Regions from separate parts of the Pseudomonas sp. PVC-3-1 genome, predicted to be linked through region 2. Evidence: predicted binding sites of a transcription regulator. Region 2 holds the regulator's gene; each other region holds the start of a gene.
The links. The regulator FliA, encoded in region 2, starts transcription of late flagellar genes. The targets are predictions, from matches to a motif close to CTAAAGTTTNNNNNNNNNNNGCCGNTAA.

Region 1: AC2T4A_RS26170 (flagellar protein MotY) is a predicted target of FliA. The motif match lies at 2,927-2,954, and genes of this name have one in related genera.
Region 3: motA (flagellar motor stator protein MotA) is a predicted target of FliA. The motif match lies at 2,085-2,112, and genes of this name have one in related genera.

The regions. Positions count from the first base shown of each region.
Region 1 is NZ_CM172023.1:5,690,599-5,696,053, forward strand. It holds gene gloA (lactoylglutathione lyase) at 1-373, opposite strand, end outside; gene AC2T4A_RS26165 (argininosuccinate synthase) at 530-1,747, opposite strand; gene AC2T4A_RS26170 (flagellar protein MotY) at 1,880-2,890, opposite strand; gene pyrC (dihydroorotase) at 3,029-4,075, shown strand; gene rnt (ribonuclease T) at 4,072-4,752, shown strand; gene AC2T4A_RS26185 (peroxiredoxin) at 4,997-5,455, opposite strand, start outside.
Region 2 is NZ_CM172023.1:2,969,740-2,975,194, reverse strand. It holds gene AC2T4A_RS13965 (chemotaxis protein CheA) at 1-1,199, opposite strand, end outside; gene AC2T4A_RS13960 (protein phosphatase CheZ) at 1,232-2,014, opposite strand; gene AC2T4A_RS13955 (chemotaxis response regulator CheY) at 2,034-2,408, opposite strand; gene fliA (RNA polymerase sigma factor FliA) at 2,606-3,355, opposite strand; gene fleN (flagellar synthesis regulator FleN) at 3,352-4,179, opposite strand; gene flhF (flagellar biosynthesis GTPase FlhF) at 4,344-5,455, opposite strand, start outside.
Region 3 is NZ_CM172023.1:1,714,424-1,719,878, reverse strand. It holds gene motB (flagellar motor protein MotB) at 119-1,174, opposite strand; gene motA (flagellar motor stator protein MotA) at 1,177-2,028, opposite strand; gene AC2T4A_RS07925 (HDOD domain-containing protein) at 2,149-3,672, shown strand; gene rhdA (thiosulfate sulfurtransferase) at 3,843-4,658, shown strand; gene asd (archaetidylserine decarboxylase) at 4,662-5,455, shown strand, end outside.

The DNA of each region.
Region 1 (5,455 bases), 2.7 Mb from region 2:
TCAGCAGCTCGATCTTGTAGCCGTCCGGGTCTTCGACGAAGGCCAGGATGCTGGTGCCGTGCTTCATCGGGCCCGGCTCGCGGGTGATCTTGCCGCCGCGCGAACGGATGTCCTCGCAGGCCTTGTAGACGTCGGCCACTTCCAGGGCGATGTGGCCGTAGCCGGTGCCCAGCTCGTATTTGTCCACACCCCAGTTGTAGGTCAGCTCGATGACGCTATTGTCGTCCTCGTTGCCGTAGCCAACGAACGCCAGGGTGAACTGGCCGTCCGGATAATCCTTGCGGCGCAGCAAGGTCATGCCCAGGACTTCGGTGTAGAAGGCGATGGATTTGTCCATGTCGCCGACGCGCAGCATGGTATGCAGCAGTCTCATCGATTCTTTCCTCATCAGGTGCCCGGAGTGCGGGCTTATAAACACAAACCCCGGCTCGTGGCCGGGGATTGTTGTTCTTTTCGTAGGAGCGAGCTTGCTCGCGAACCGCGCAAAAAGCAAAAGCTTCGCGAGCAAGCTCGCTCCTGCAAGGTCCGCTTAGAACAGCTTGCGGCCCTTGTTCGCGGCGATACGCATGCGCAGCGCGTTGAGCTTGATGAAGCCAGCGGCATCGGCCTGGTTGTAGGCGCCGCCGTCTTCCTCGAAGGTCGCGATGTTGGCATCGAACAGCGAGTCGTCGGACTTGCGGCCGACCACGATGACGTTGCCCTTGTACAGTTTCAGGCGCACGACGCCATTCACGTGTTCCTGGGAGGCATCGATCATCTGCTGGAGCATCTCGCGCTCCGGGCTCCACCAGTAGCCGGTGTAGATCAGCTTGGCGTAGCGCGGCATCAGCTCGTCCTTCAGGTGAGCGACTTCGCGGTCCAGGGTGATCGACTCGATGGCACGGTGCGCCTTGAGCATGATGGTGCCGCCGGGGGTCTCGTAGCAGCCGCGGGACTTCATGCCGACATAACGGTTCTCGACGATGTCGAGACGGCCGATGCCGTTGGCGCCGCCGATGCGGTTCAGCTCGGTCAGGACCTGGGCCGGACTCATGTCCTTGCCGTCGATGGCGACGATGTCACCCTTGCGGTAGGTCAGCTCGATGTAGGTCGCGGTGTCAGGGGCCTTCTCCGGGGAGACGGTCCACTTCCACATGTCCTCTTCGTGCTCGGTCCAGGTGTCTTCCAGCACGCCGCCTTCATAGGAGATGTGCAGCAGGTTGGCATCCATGGAGTACGGCGATTTCTTCTTGCCGTGGCGCTCGATCGGGATGTTGTGGGCTTCGGCGTAGTCCATCAGCTTCTCGCGGGACAGCAGGTCCCACTCGCGCCAGGGAGCAATCACTTTCACGCCCGGCTTGAGCGCATAGGCGCCCAGTTCGAAGCGAACCTGGTCGTTGCCCTTGCCGGTGGCGCCGTGGGAGATGGCATCAGCGCCAGTGGCGTTGGCAATCTCGATCAGGCGCTTGGCGATCAGCGGACGGGCGATGGAAGTACCCAGCAGGTACTCGCCTTCGTAGACAGTGTTGGCGCGGAACATCGGGAACACGAAGTCGCGGACGAACTCTTCTCGCAGGTCCTCGATGAAGACCTCTTTCACGCCCATCTGCTTGGCCTTGGCGCGGGCCGGTTCGACCTCCTCGCCCTGACCCAGGTCGGCGGTGAAGGTCACCACTTCACAGTTATAGGTATCCTGCAGCCACTTCAGAATTACGGAGGTGTCCAGGCCACCGGAATACGCCAGGACTACCTTCTTCACGTCCGCCATGCCACTCAACTCCACGGGGGTTGTCACGAAAGGGACCGATTCTACTGTCCGCTCGGAATAATTTACAGAGGGGCGACAGCTTTTGACGACAAAGCGACAAATACTATCGTCGGTGCGACCCGCCGCCGCAGCTTAACCCTTGGGTACTGCGGGCGGCGTGGCAGGCGGGTTGGAGGCGCTGGCGGCAGGCGTCGCGGGCGCGCCCTGCGCAGGAGCGTTGGCGGCGGGAGTCGGTGCGGTGGGAGCGGTTGCGGCAGGTGCAGGCGGAGCCTCAACAGCCGGCTGCTCAGCCACCGCCTCGCGGGACAGGTTCACCGTCACCCGGCGGTTCTTCGCGCGGTTGGCGGCGGAGTTGTTCTTCACCAAGGGGTAACGCTCGCCATAGAAACGCACGGTGATCTGCGCTTCCGCCACGCCGTTGGCCTTGAGGTACTCCATCACGGCGATGGCGCGTCGGCGCGAGGCTTCACGGTTGGCCAGGCGGTTGCCGGTGTTGTCGGAGTGACCGTCCAGTTCGATGCGATTCACCGTCGGGTCGGCCTTCATGTACTGCAGGATGATGTCCAGTTTGGCGCGGCCCAACGGGTCGACCTCGGTGCCGCCGTCCGGGAAGCCGACCTGGCTCTGGCGCACCTGGTCGAAGTTGACCGGAAGCATCTTCGTCGAACAGTCCTGGAACTTCGTGTAACCATCCGCGAAACGCGTCGGCATCAGCCGCACCAGCAGGGTCTCGCCGGTGCGCGTGCGGTGGCGCACTTCCGGCGCGCGGCCCTCCAGCAGACCGCCGAGCAAGCGCCCGGCCTGCTGCTGCGTACTGTTGAACGGAACATCGCCCGCACCCACCTGCACAGACCCCAGGTTCAGGTCACCCTGCCCCGGCCGCCACGGTGGCGCGGCCGCCAGCAAGGTCGCCGAGCCACTGCCCAGCCAGCCCGTCTGCGGTTTGAGGCGGAAGGTTGGCTGCTCACCGGCGCGCCAGACGAACTCGCCCAGGCCAAAACCGGCCACACTCTGCGACAACCGGCACTCGAACTGGTCGCCCTCTACCGTCCATTGCGCACTTTCCATGCGCGTCTGAAAGGTCAGCGCCCAGGCCGGAAGGCTCGCACAAAGAGTGAGGAGAAGTAGAGATGGCTGGCGCACGGTGGCATCCACACAGGTAAATAGGCGTCCCAGATTCTATCGGTCGGCCTCGGCAAAACTTGATAGCGAGTGCCGGCGGCGGGCTTTTCCGGTAGCATTTCACCCTCTTCCCGCTGCAACCGCACCCCTGGAATCCGCATGTCCGACCGCCTGACACTCCTGCGCCCCGACGACTGGCACATCCACCTGCGCGACGGCGCCGCACTCGCGCAAACCGTCGGCGACGCCGCCCGCACCTTCGGCCGCGCCATCATCATGCCGAACCTGGTTCCGCCGGTACGCAACGCCGCCGAAGCCGACGCCTACCGCCAGCGCATCCTGGCTGCCCGTCCGGCCGGCAGCCGCTTCGAGCCGCTGATGGTGCTGTACCTCACCGACCGCACCAGCGCAGAGGAAGTCCGCGCTGCCAAGGCCTCGGGCTTCGTGCACGCCGCCAAGCTGTACCCGGCCGGCGCCACCACCAACTCCGATTCTGGCGTGACCAGCGTCGACAACATCTTCCACGTGCTTGAAGCCATGGCCGAAGTCGGCCTGCCGCTGCTGGTGCACGGCGAGGTGACCCGTGCCGAAGTCGACGTGTTCGACCGCGAGAAGCGCTTCATCGATGAGCACCTGACCCGCGTAGTCGAGCGTTTCCCGACCCTCAAGGTGGTCTTCGAGCACATCACCACCGGCGATGCCGCCGCCTTCGTCAAGGCCGCCCCGGCTAACGTCGGCGCCACCATCACCGCCCACCACCTGCTCTACAACCGCAACCACATGCTGGTCGGCGGCATCCGCCCGCACTTCTATTGCCTGCCGATCCTCAAGCGCAATACCCACCAGGAAGCCCTGCTGGATGCAGCCGTCAGCGGCAGCCCGAAGTTCTTCCTCGGCACCGACTCGGCCCCCCACGCGCGCCACGCCAAGGAAGCGGCCTGCGGCTGCGCCGGCTGCTACACCGCCTACGCCGCCATCGAGCTGTACGCCGAAGCCTTCGAGCAGCGCAAGGCGCTGGACAAGCTGGAAGGCTTCGCCAGCCTGCACGGCCCCGACTTCTATGGCCTGCCGCGCAACAGCGACCGCATCACCCTGGTCCGCGAAGAATGGGAAGCACCGGCATCCCTGCCCTTCGGCGACTTCGACGTGGTCCCGCTGCGCGCCGGTGAAAAACTGCGCTGGCGCCTGCTGGAGACCGAGGCATGAGTGACGAGAACGAAATCTTCGAAGAAGAACTCGACGGTTCCTTCCCGCCCGGCCCGCGCCACCCGATGGCGCGCCGTTTCCGTGGCTACCTGCCGGTCGTGGTGGACGTTGAGACCGGCGGTTTCAACGCCGGCACCGACGCCCTGCTGGAAATCGCCGCCGTCACTATCGGCATGGATGAGAGCGGCTACCTGTTCCCCGAGCACACCTACTTCTTCCGCGTGGAGCCTTTCGAAGGCGCCAACATCGAGCAGGCTGCGCTGGAGTTCACCGGCATCAAGCTGGACCATCCGCTGCGCATGGCGGTACCGGAAGAACAGGCGCTGACCGAGATCTTCCGCGGCATTCGCAAGTCGCTGAAGTCCAATGGCTGCAAGCGGGCGATCCTGGTCGGGCACAACAGCAGCTTCGACCTCGGCTTCCTCAACGCGGCGGTCAACCGCAGCGGCGTGAAGCGCAACCCGTTCCACCCGTTCTCCAGTTTCGACACCGCGACCCTTGCCGGCCTCGCCTACGGTCAGACCGTACTGGCCAAGGCCTGCCAGACCGCCGGCATCGAGTTTGACAACCGCGAGGCCCACTCGGCGCGCTACGACACCGAGAAGACCGCAGAGCTGTTCTGCGGCATCGTCAACCGCTGGAAGGAATTCGGCGGCTGGATGGAAGACGAGGACTGATCCTCTCTTCCTGATCCCATGACAAAGCCCCGCTCAGGCGGGGCTTTTTCTTTCCTGCACGCAGGGCTTGCCGGCTTCCTGTAGGAGCGAGCTTGCTCGCGAACCACCGCCCGGTGAACGTCAGACCTGGCCGCTATGCACACCTGATCCCTTGTTCGCGAGCAAGCTCGCTCCTACGAAAAGCAATCCTGCGCGCCCATGAAAAAGCCCCGCCGAAGCGGGGCTCTTTCATCACCGGACAGCCTTACAGCTTGCCGGCGTGTTCGGCCAGGTAGGCGGCGACGCCTTCAGGCGAGGCGGCCATGCCCTTGTCGCCCTTCTTCCAGTTGGCCGGGCAGACTTCGCCGTGCTCCTCGGTGAACTGCAGGGCATCGACCAGACGCAGCAGCTCGTCCATGTTGCGGCCCAGCGGCAGGTCGTTGACGATCTGCGAGCGCACCACGCCGTTCTTGTCGATCAGGAATGCACCGCGGAAAGCCACGCCGCCTTCGGACTCCACGTCATAGGCCTTGCAGATCTCGTGGGTGATGTCGGCCGCCAGGGTGTACTTGACCGGGCCGATGCCGCCCTTGTCCACCGGGGTATTGCGCCAGGCGTTGTGAGTGAAGTGGGAGTCGATGGAAACGCCGATCACCTCGACGTTGCGCGCCTGGAAGTCGGGGATGCGGTGGTCCAGGGCGATCAGCTCGGAGGGGCAGACGAA
Region 2 (5,455 bases):
GAGACGGCTTTGGCCATCGCCTCGTCGCCGCTGTTCAGGCCCAGGCGCACCAGGCGGTTACGCACCAGCACCAGTTCGCCGACCATGTTCATGATCTCGTCCAGACGCGCGGTGTCCACACGGACGGTGGTTTCCGCCTCGTTGGCCGGCTTGTCAGCCGCAGCAGCGGCAGGCTTGGCGGCAGCAGCGGGTTTGGCGGCAGCGGCCGGAGCTGGCGCCGGAGCGGCAGCGGGTTTGGGCGCAGGCGTTGCGGCAGCCGGCTTGGCAGCCGCGGCCGGTTCTTCTTTCGCACCGGTGAACTGGCCTTTGCCATGCAGTTCATCGAGCAGCTTCTCGAATTCGTCGTCGGTGATGTTGTCATCGCCGCTGGCGGCCGGAGCTTCCTCAGGCTTCGTCTGTGCAGCAGCCTCGACGGGAGCGCTGGCTTCTTCCTTCGCGCCAGTGAACTGGCCCTTGCCATGCAACTGGTCCAGCAGTGCTTCGAACTCGTCGTCGCTGATCTCGTCGCCGCCGGCCGGGGTCTCGGCAGCGGGGGCCGGCGCCGGCTTGGCGGGCTCCTTGGCGCCAGCGCTGAACTGGCCCTTGCCGTGCAGTTGGTCGAGCAGCGCTTCGAACTCGTCATCGGTGATGTCGTCGCCACCCGCGCCTACCGGCGCGGCCGGCGCATCAGCGGTGGGCTCGAGGGCATCCATCAGTTGCTCGAACTCGGCATCGGTGATGTCGCCATAGGCAGCAGGAGCAGCAGGAGCTTCCTCTACAACCGGCTCGGCGGCCACCGGAGCGGCAACCGGCGCTTCGGCCGGAGCAGCGTTCGGATCAGCCAGACGTGACAGCGCAGCGAGCAGCTCGGGAGTAGCCGGCGTCGGTTCCTCAGCGTCACGGACCTGCTGGAACATGACGTTGACGGTATCCAGCGCCTGCAGCATCACGTCCATCAGTTCGGCATCCACGCGGCGTTCGCCTTTGCGCAGCATGTCGAAGACGTTCTCGGCGATGTGGCAGCACTCGACCAGCGCGTTCAGCTGGAGGAAGCCCGCCCCACCCTTGACGGTGTGGAACCCACGGAAGATGGCATTGAGCAGGTCCATGTCTTCCGGACGGCTTTCCAGCTCGACCAGTTGTTCGGACAGTAGCTCGAGGATCTCGCCGGCCTCCACCAGGAAGTCCTGGAGGATTTCGTCATCGGCGTCGAAGCTCATTCGGGTGCTCCCTCTACAGCGTCAGCGGACGCTTAAAAACCAAGGCTGGACAACAGATCGTCGACATCGTCCTGACCGGACACGACGTCCTTTCTTGTATCGGCAGCAATCTGCGGACCTTCACCCTTGGACGATCTTTCTTTTTCCACCGCGTCGCGCATGCTCTCGTGGTCATGCTCGATGCCGGCGTAGCGATCGACCTGCCCTGCCATCCAGACCAGCTTCACCAGGTTCGATTCGACCTCGGTCACCAGCTTGGTGACGCGTTTGATCACTTGCCCGGTAAGGTCCTGGAAGTCCTGCGCCAGCAGGATGTCGTTCAGGTGCGCGGAGAGCTTTCGGCTGTCCTGGGCGCTGATGTAGAGGAACTGCTCGACACGCTTGGCGAGGTCGCGGAAGGCTTCGGGACCCAGCTCGCGGCGCATGAAGCGCGACCAGTCTTCCTGCAGTTCCTTGGCCTGGGTCTCGATGTGCATGACCACCGGGGTGCACTCTTCCACCAGGTCCATGGTGCGATTGGCCGCTTTCTCGGTCATCGTCACCACGTAGGACAGGCGGTCAGTGGCGTCGGCGATCTGCGAGACTTCCTGGGCGCGTGGCGAGCTGGGGTCGATCTGGAAGTTGACGATGGCGTTGTGCAGCTCACGGGTGAGCTTGCCCACTTCCTGGTAAAGACCGCGATCGCGCGCCTGGTTGAGCTCGGAGATCAGCTGCACGGCAGTCTGGACTTCGCCGCGTTCGAGGCAGTCGACCAATTCGCGCGCGTGTTTTTTCAGGGTCGACTCGAAGTCACCCGCGGATTCGTTGAAATCCATGACGCCCTCTTGGTCAGCCTCAGCTGCCGACCCGCTCGAAAATCTTCTCGATCTTTTCTTTCAGCACCTGAGCGGTGAAAGGCTTGACCACATAGCCGTTGACCCCGGCCTGAGCCGCTTCGATGATCTGGTCGCGCTTGGCTTCGGCGGTGACCATCAGCACCGGCAGGTGCTTCAGACGCTCGTCGGCGCGGACTGCACGGAGCAGGTCGATGCCGGTCATGCCGGGCATGTTCCAGTCGGTAACGAGGAAGTCGAAGTTGCCGCTGTGCAGCATCGGCAGCGCAGTGGTGCCGTCGTCGGCCTCTGCGGTGTTGGTGAACCCCAGGTCCCGCAGGAGGTTCTTGATGATGCGCCTCATCGTGGAAAAGTCGTCCACGATGAGAATTTTCATGTTCTTGTCCAAACCTGCCTCCATCGATACCAAACGCGCCCTGGCGGGCGTGCCGTCAATTCATTGAGCGCCGTGCGCTCTTTGCTGTGGGCGCGTCAAAGGAACGTCACCCAAAAATTCGTAAGCCTATAACTTGCCTAAGGAAAATCCCTTCAGCACTGCCTCTCAGAAGCAGTCGACGCGAAACTACCCGATGCTCAGCGAGCGCGCCACTCCGCCAGACGCGAACGCAGGCGCGCGGCGCACTGGCTGTGCAACTGGCTGACGCGGGACTCGCTGACGCCCAGTACTTCGCCGATCTCCTTGAGGTTGAGTTCCTCGTCGTAGTACAGGGCCAGCACCAGTCGCTCACGCTCGGGCAGCTTGGTGATGGCGTCGGCCAGGGCCGCCTGGAAGCGTTCATCCTCCAGCCCGTGGGACGGCTCGTTGTCGTGGTGCGATGCGTCTTCGGCAAAGCCGCTACCCTGGTCGCCGTCCTGCAACATGTCATCGAAGCTATACAGACGGCTGCCCTGGGTGTCGCTGAGGATGCCGTAATAATCTTCGAGGCTCATATTGAGTTCGGCAGCAACCTCCTGATCTTTAGCGTCACGTCCGGTGCGCGCCTCGACGGCGCGGATGGCGTCACTGACCATGCGGGTGTTGCGGTGGACCGAACGCGGCGCCCAGTCGCCCTTGCGCACCTCATCGAGCATGGCGCCACGGATGCGGATGCCGGCGTAGGTTTCGAAACTCGCGCCCTTGCCCTGATCGTACTTCTTCGCTGCCTCCAGCAGGCCGATCATGCCGGCCTGCATCAGGTCCTCCACCTGCACGCTGGCCGGCAGGCGGCCGAGCAGGTGGTAGGCGATGCGCTTCACCAGAGGGGCGTGTTTCTGGATCAGCAGTTCCTGGGAGTTGTGCGCCTGTGCCTTGCTGTACATACGCGCTCCGGAGGCCGCGGTCATACGGCCGAACCCGTGGGATGTTGCACCAGGCGCTCGACGAAGAACTCCAGGTGCCCTCGTGGGTTGGCCGGCAGCGGCCAGCTGTCGACCTTCTGCGCCACCGCACGGAAGGCCAGGGAAGCCTTGCTGCGCGGAAACGCCTCATACACCGAACGCTGCTTCTGCACGGCCTTACGCACCGACTCGTCGTAGGGGATGGCGCCGACGTACTGCAGCGCCACGTCCAGGAAGCGGTCGGTGACCTTGGTCAGCTTGGCGAACAGATTGCGGCCTTCCTGAGGGCTGTGGGCCATGTTCGCCAGCACGCGGAATCGGGTCATGCCGTAGTCGCGATTGAGCAGCTTGATCAAAGCGTAGGCATCGGTGATGGACGTGGGTTCATCACAAACGACCAGCAGCACTTCCTGGGCGGCACGGACGAAGCTCACCACCGAATCGCCGATGCCGGCAGCGGTATCCACCACCAGCACATCGATGTTGTCGCTGATATCACTGAAGGCCTGGATCAGGCCGGCGTGCTGCATCGGCGTGAGGTGCACCATGCTCTGGGTGCCCGAGGCCGCCGGGACGATGCGGATGCCGCCGGGCCCCTGGAGGATCACGTCGCGCAGGTCGCATTCGCCTTCGATCACGTCGGCCAGCGTCCGCTTGGGCGACAGGCCCAGCAGCACGTCAACGTTGGCCAGGCCCAGGTCGGCGTCCAGCAGCATGACGCGGCGGCCGAGATCGGCCAGCGCCAGCGACAGGTTCACTGACACGTTGGTCTTGCCTACGCCACCCTTGCCACCAGTGACCGCGATTACCTGAACGGGATGCATACCCATATCAATACCTTGTCTCGTCGTTCGACCGTCACGCTTCTGGCGTTTCGGCTAATCCGGTTGCAGTGCTCTACCGCCTCCGGCGCTCGCGGATCGTCTAACAGAGCATCCGCATCGCTTGGGCGGCCCAAGCGGCCACCCCACGCCCCACACGGGGCTCACAATCTTCAGCTGGCGCGACGCACCGGCTGTTGGTAAAGACCGGCGAACATGTCCGCCATGGCGTCTTCGCAGGGCTCTTCGGGCGACTGCAGGCTCACCGCACGACTCACCAACTGGTGCGCGCGTGCCACATGCAGGTCATCCGGGATCTTCGGCCCGTCAGCCAGATAGGCTACCGGGAGATGCTGGCTGATAGCCAGAGCCAGAGCTTCGCCGAGGCTTCCCGCTTCGTCCAGTTTGGTCAGGATGCACCCGGCCAGCCCACAGGAACGATAGTTCTGCCAGGCGGACTTGAGCACCTGGCTCTGGCTGGTCGCGGCCAGCACGAGGTAATTCTTCACGTTCAGGCTCAGCGACGACAGCGCTTCGAGCTGCATGCGCAGCGCCGGGTCGTTGGCCGGCAGGCCGGCGGTGTCGATCAGCACCAGGCGCTTGCGCGCCAGCGGCGCCATGGCCTGGATCAGCGACTGGCCCGGATCGACCAGGGTCACCGGCACATTGAGGATACGGCCGAGAGTCTTGATCTGCTCCTGGGCGCCGATGCGGAAGCTGTCCATGGACACCAGGGCAATGCTCTGCGCGCCATATTTCAGCACGTAGCGGGCAGCCAGCTTGGCCAGGGTGGTGGTCTTGCCCATGCCGGCCGGGCCGACCAGGGCGATCACGCCACCCTGCTCCAGCAGGTCGATTTCCGCGGTATTGATCGAGCGCGCCAGGTGCGCCAGCAGCATGCGCCAGGCCTGCTTCGGGTCGGCGATGGACGCCACGCGCTCCAGCAGGTTGCGCGACAGATCGGCCGGCAGCCCCATGCGTTGCAGGCGACGCCACAGGTTGGCTTGTTTCGGACGCTGGTTCTGCAACTGGTTCCAGGCAATCGAGCCCAGCTGCACTTCAATCAGTTCGCGCAGGCCGTTGAGCTCGAAGCGCATGGCTTCCAGCGCCTGCTGGCCGGCAGCGGCGGGCGCCGGGGCGACCGGAGCGTCCATGGCTTCGGCGAGGGTCTCGGCAGCGCTGCGACGCGGCGCCTGGGTGCCGTACATTTGACGGTCCTTGCGCACACCATCGCTTGCGCGGGCAGGGGCCGACAGGTCCGCCTTGGCCTGGGCGATCTTCGCCT
Region 3 (5,455 bases), 1.3 Mb from region 2:
ACGGCACTGCAAGTGGACTCTGTTCGCGAGCAAGCTCGCTCCTACAAAAAGCCTCTCGCCGATCTGAGGCGAAAAGGCGAAGAAAAAGGCCAGCTTTTCAGCTGGCCTTTTTCGTTCATCACTGCTGCTTGTTCAACTCGTCGAGCTTCAGCGTGCCGCCGTCATCGAACAGGTTGAGCTTCTGCTTGAGCTGGTCCGGCGGCAGCGGGTCGCCCTGCCCGGTCGCCGGCTTGGCCGGCGCGCCATTGCCATTGGTCGCGGCAGCGCCGGGAGCTGCGCCATCGGCAGGTTTGTCGCCTCCGCCATCCTGACCTTCGATGGCACGTTGGGCCTTCTTGGTCAGGACGATGATGTCAATGCGACGGTTCACCGGGTTGAGCGGCTGGTCGCGGTCGAACAGCGCGGACGAGGCGTAGCCCACCACGCGGGCAATCTGGTCTTCCGGGTAGCCACCGGCTTCCAGCGCGCGACGCGCGGCGTTGGCGCGGTTAGCCGAAAGCTCCCAGTTGCCGAAATCGCCGTTGCCGGCGTAGGGCTTGGCGTCGGTGTGGCCGCTGATACTGATCTTGTTCGGCACCTGCTTGATGGTCTCGGCCAGCGCCAGCAGGATGTCCTCGAAGTACGACTGCAAACGCGCACTGCCCAGGTCGAACATCGGCCGGTTGTCCGAGTCGACGATCTGGATGCGCAGGCCGTCCTGGGTGATCTCGAAGAGAATCTGGTCCTTGAAGCGCTTCAGGGTCGGGTTCTCGTCGACCTTGTTCTGCAATTCCTGCAGCAGCAGCTCCAGACGCTCCTTTTCCACCTGCTCGGCGACGTCCTGAGCCTGCTGCTCGGTAATCTTGGCGTTCTCGTCCGGATTGATGCGCGTCTCATCGGCGTCCGGCTGTGCCTGGATCTGCGGGTTCAGCGTCTTGTCCGGCGCCGGCGTCGGCGTGCCGCCCAGGTCAATGACGTAGGGGCTGGCGCTCTCGGTAAAACCGATCGGGTCCTGGAAGTAGCCGGAGATGGCCTTCTTCTGCTCCGGCGTGGCCGAGGACAGCAGCCAGAGCACCAGGAAGAACGCCATCATGGCGGTGGCGAAGTCGGCGAAGGCGATCTTCCAGCCACCGCCATGGTGGCCAGCGGCATAGCGCTTGATGCGCTTGACGATGATCGGCTGGTTGTTATCCATGCTTAGCGACCACGTACCGCCTGTTCCAGCTCACTGAAGCTGGGACGGTGTGCCGGCAGCAGCACCTTGCGGCCAAATTCGACGGCCAGCGACGGCGGCATGCCGGAGGCAGACGCCACCAGGCAGGCCTTGATCGCTTCGTAGAGGTTCAGCTCTTCCTTGGCGTCGTGCTCCAGGGCGTTGGCCAGCGGGCCGACGAAACCGTAGGCGGCGAGAATACCGAGGAAGGTACCCACCAGCGCCGCGGCGACGTGGTGGCCGATCTCGGCCTGGCTGCCCTGACCGAGCAGGGCCATGGTGATCACGATGCCCAACACCGCGGCGACGATACCGAAGCCCGGCAGGGCGTCGGCGACGCGGGTCACGGCGTGGGACGGATGTTCGAAGTCTTCCTTGAGGCTGCCCAGTTCCATGTCGAACAGGCCCTCGAGTTCGTGGGGCGCCATGTTGCCGGAGGACATGATGCGCAGGTAGTCGCAGACGTACGCGGTCATGCGTTCGTCCTTGAGCACCGCCGGGTACTTGCTGAAGATCGGGCTGGCAGCCGGATCCTCGACATCGGCCTCGATGGCCATCATGCCTTCGCGGCGGCTCTTGTTGAGCACTTCGTAGAGCATGCCCAGCACTTCCAGGTAGAAGGTGTGGGTGAAGCGGTTGCCGAACATCTTCGGCGCCTTCTTCAGCACGGTCATGAAGGTGCTGCCAGGGTTGGCCTGGAGGAACGCGCCCAGCGCGGCGCCGCCGATGATCAGCACTTCGAACGGCTGGATGATGGCCGCGATCTTGCCGCCGGAGAGCATGTAGCCGCCGAGCACGCTACCCAGAATGACGATGATGCCGATGATTTTTGCCATGGGGACCGGACTGAAACTGTGAACAGAAAGGAGGCATGATTCCCGCCTCCCTGTTGTTATCGGAGATTTCGGGCAAGACTATAGGCCGAAAACACTAAAAACCAGTTCGGCGCCTTACGCATGTCAAAGCAAATGCTTCATCCAGAGCGTCTCAAGGCCTGGCTCACGCAGCTGGAAAATCTGCCTTTGCCGGTTCCGCTGGAGCAGCGCGATGATATTCGCCGTGCGCTGAACGACAGCCGCCGCTCGATCCGCGACATCGCCGAACTGCTGCAGGACGCGCCAACCCTGGCCTTCGCCATCCTGCGCGAGGCCAACCGCGCCGAGAGCGCTCGGAGCAATCCGGCGGAAAGCCTGGAAGTCGCCCTTAACCGCCTGGGCCTGACCCGCGTCACCCAATTGCTCGACAGCCTGCCGGCGATGCCCGAAGCGCAGATGCCCCGCGCCCTGAGCCAATTGCTGCTGATCAGCCGCCATGCCATGCAGCAGGCCAGCGGCCTGTTCGCCAACCGCCTGGCGCGGCTGTGGCAGGAAATCCACTGGGGCAGCCTGTTCACCCTCGCCCCGCTGTGGGCACTGGCCAGCGCCAGACCGGAACTGATGGAAAGCTGGCAGCGCCAGGTCTACGGCCTGGGCCGCTGCAGCAGCGAAGTCGAAGAGGAACTGCTCGGCACTCGCCTGCTGCCGCTGTGCCGCGCGCTGGCCGACAACTGGCGGCTGCCGGATTGGGTCGGCCAGGGCTACGCCCTGCTCAGTGACGACAAGCGCCTGCTGGTACGCGCGCTGCACGTTGCCCACACCGAACACGAACCGCTCGGCCAGCAGCAACGCCTGGACGCCGACCCGGAATTGCAACGCTGGCTGACCCGACCAGCCAACACCATCCTGCTGGCCAACAGTCTGGCCATGGCCGCGCACCAGTCCTGGGGCGGCGTGCACATGCTGCGCTGGCAGCGCCTGACCAGCCTTTATCTGCAGATGCCGCTGGAGGAACTGCAACAGACCGTCCACGGCCTCGCCGCGCAGAGCGCCCGCCGCCATGCCCGCCCACTCCTCTGGCACCCCGCCGAGGCGCTGCTGTGGCCCTGGGATGCGCGCCGCTGGCTCAACGGGCCGAAGGCAGAGGAACCGGCCAAGGCACCGGACACCCTCGCCGAATGGCGCCAGCACTGCACCCGCCTGATGCAGACGCCCAGCCCCTTCGGCAACGCCGTGCAATTGCTCGACTGCGCCACCGCTGCGCTGCAAGCCTGCGGGCTGCAACGCGGGATGATCCTGCTGGCCGACAAGGGCGGCAGTTGGTTGCAGGCGCGCCGGCACTTCGGCCTGGACGGCGAGATTGGCGACTTCAAGCTGGAAGTCGCCGCCAGCCCGGTGCTGCGCAAACTCCTGCAACAACCCGGGCAACTGCGCCTGAGCCCGGCCAACATGGCCGAGTTCTCGGCACTGATACCCGGCTCGCTGAAGGCGCTGCTGCCCAGCGAACATCTGCTGCTGCGCTCGCTGGGCAACGGCGCGCGAGTGGTCATGCTGGTCGTCTCCGACCGTCATGGACAGCCGCTGGCTGACTTGCACGCTCAAGCCTTCGGCCGCACCGTGCAGTGCATCGAGCACGCGGTGAAGCAGATGGCGCGGGGTTCCTGATCCGCGAAAGGTTTGCGCCCCGCCGTCTCCCCTTTAAACTAACCGCCCTCAGAACCCGTTCAACGTCTCGCCGAGTGCAGCTCAGGCAGACATTGGACAGCTTCTCACGGGGTAGCCCAAGGCGCCTGCTCGCCTTGCCTCCCCCACCTTTTCCGCCGGGAGTCTCCGTCATGTCCGCCTTCTCCGCCCTGCCCCTGGTGATCGAACCGGCTGACCTCGCCAGCCGCCTCGACGCCCCCGAGCTGATCCTGGTCGACCTGACCAGCGCCGCACGCTACGCCCAGGGCCACATCCCCGGCGCCCGTTTCGTCGCCCCCGCGCGTACCCAATTGGGTGGCACACCGGCTCCGGGCCTGCTGCCGGCCAAGGCCGACCTGGAAGCACTGTTCGGCGAACTGGGCCACAACCCCGATGCTGTCTATGTGGTCTACGACGACGAAGGCGGCGGCTGGGCCGGCCGCTTCATCTGGCTGCTGGACGTGATCGGCCACGACAAGTACCACTACGTCGATGGCGGCCTGCACGCCTGGCTCGCGGACAACCTGCCGCTCTCCGAGAACGTCCCGGCACCGGCCGGCGGCCCGCTGCCGCTGACCCTGCACGACGAACCCACCGCCACCCGCGAATACCTGCAGAGCCGCCTGGGCGCCGCCGACCTGGCCATCTGGGACGCGCGCAACCCCAGCGAGTACAGCGGCCAGAAAGTCCTCGCCGCCAAGGCCGGCCATGTGCCCGGCGCCGTCAATTTCGAATGGACCGCCGGCATGGACCCGGCCCGCGCCCTGCGCATCCGTACCGATATGCCGCAGATCCTCCAGGACCTGGGCATCACCAAGGACAAGGAAGTGATCACCCACTGCCAGACCCACCATCGTTCCGGCTTCACCTACCTGGTGGCCAAGGCCCTCGGCTATCCGCGGGTCAAGGGCTATGCCGGTTCCTGGTCGGAATGGGGCAACCATCCCGACACCCCCGTAGAGGTTTAAGGAATGTCGTTCAAAGATCGTCTGTTCATCCTCGCCCAGTACCTGCTGCCGCATCACCTGCTGTCGCGCCTGATCGGCTGCGCCGCGGAATGCCGCGCGCCCTGGTTCAAGGACCGCCTGATTCCCTGGTTCGCCCGCCGTTACCGGGTGGACATGCGCGAAGCCCAGGTCGAGGACCTGCGTGCCTATGAGCACTTCAACGCCTTCTTCACCCGCGCCCTGAAAGACGGTGCTCGTCCGCTGGACGAAACCGCCGACGCGGTGCTCTGCCCCGCCGACGGCGCCATCAGCCAGCTCGGCCCGATCGAGCATGGTCGCGTATTCCAGGCCAAGGGCCACAGCTACAGCCTGATGGAGCTGCTGGGCGGCGACGCCGAGCGCGCCGCGCCCTTCATGGGCGGCGAGTTCGCCACCGTCTACCTGTCGCCCAAGGACTACCACCGCGTGCACATGCCGCTGGCCGGCACCCTGCGCGAGATGGTCTACGTGCCGGGCCGCCTGTTCTCGGTGAACCAGTTGACCGCCGAGCAGGTGCCGGAGCTGTTCGCCCGCAACGAGCGCGTGGTCTGCATCTTCGACACCGAGCGCGGGCCGATGGCCGTCGTGCTGGTAGGCGCGATGATCGTCGCCTCCATCGAAACCGTGTGGGCCGGCCTGGTGACTCCACCCAAGCGTGAGCTGAAGTCCTTCTCCTACGACGAAGCCTCCCGTGCGCCGATCCACCTGGAGAAAGGCGCCGAGCTGGGCCGCTTCAAGCTGGGCTCCACCGCCATCGTGCTGTTCGGGCCGGAGCAAGT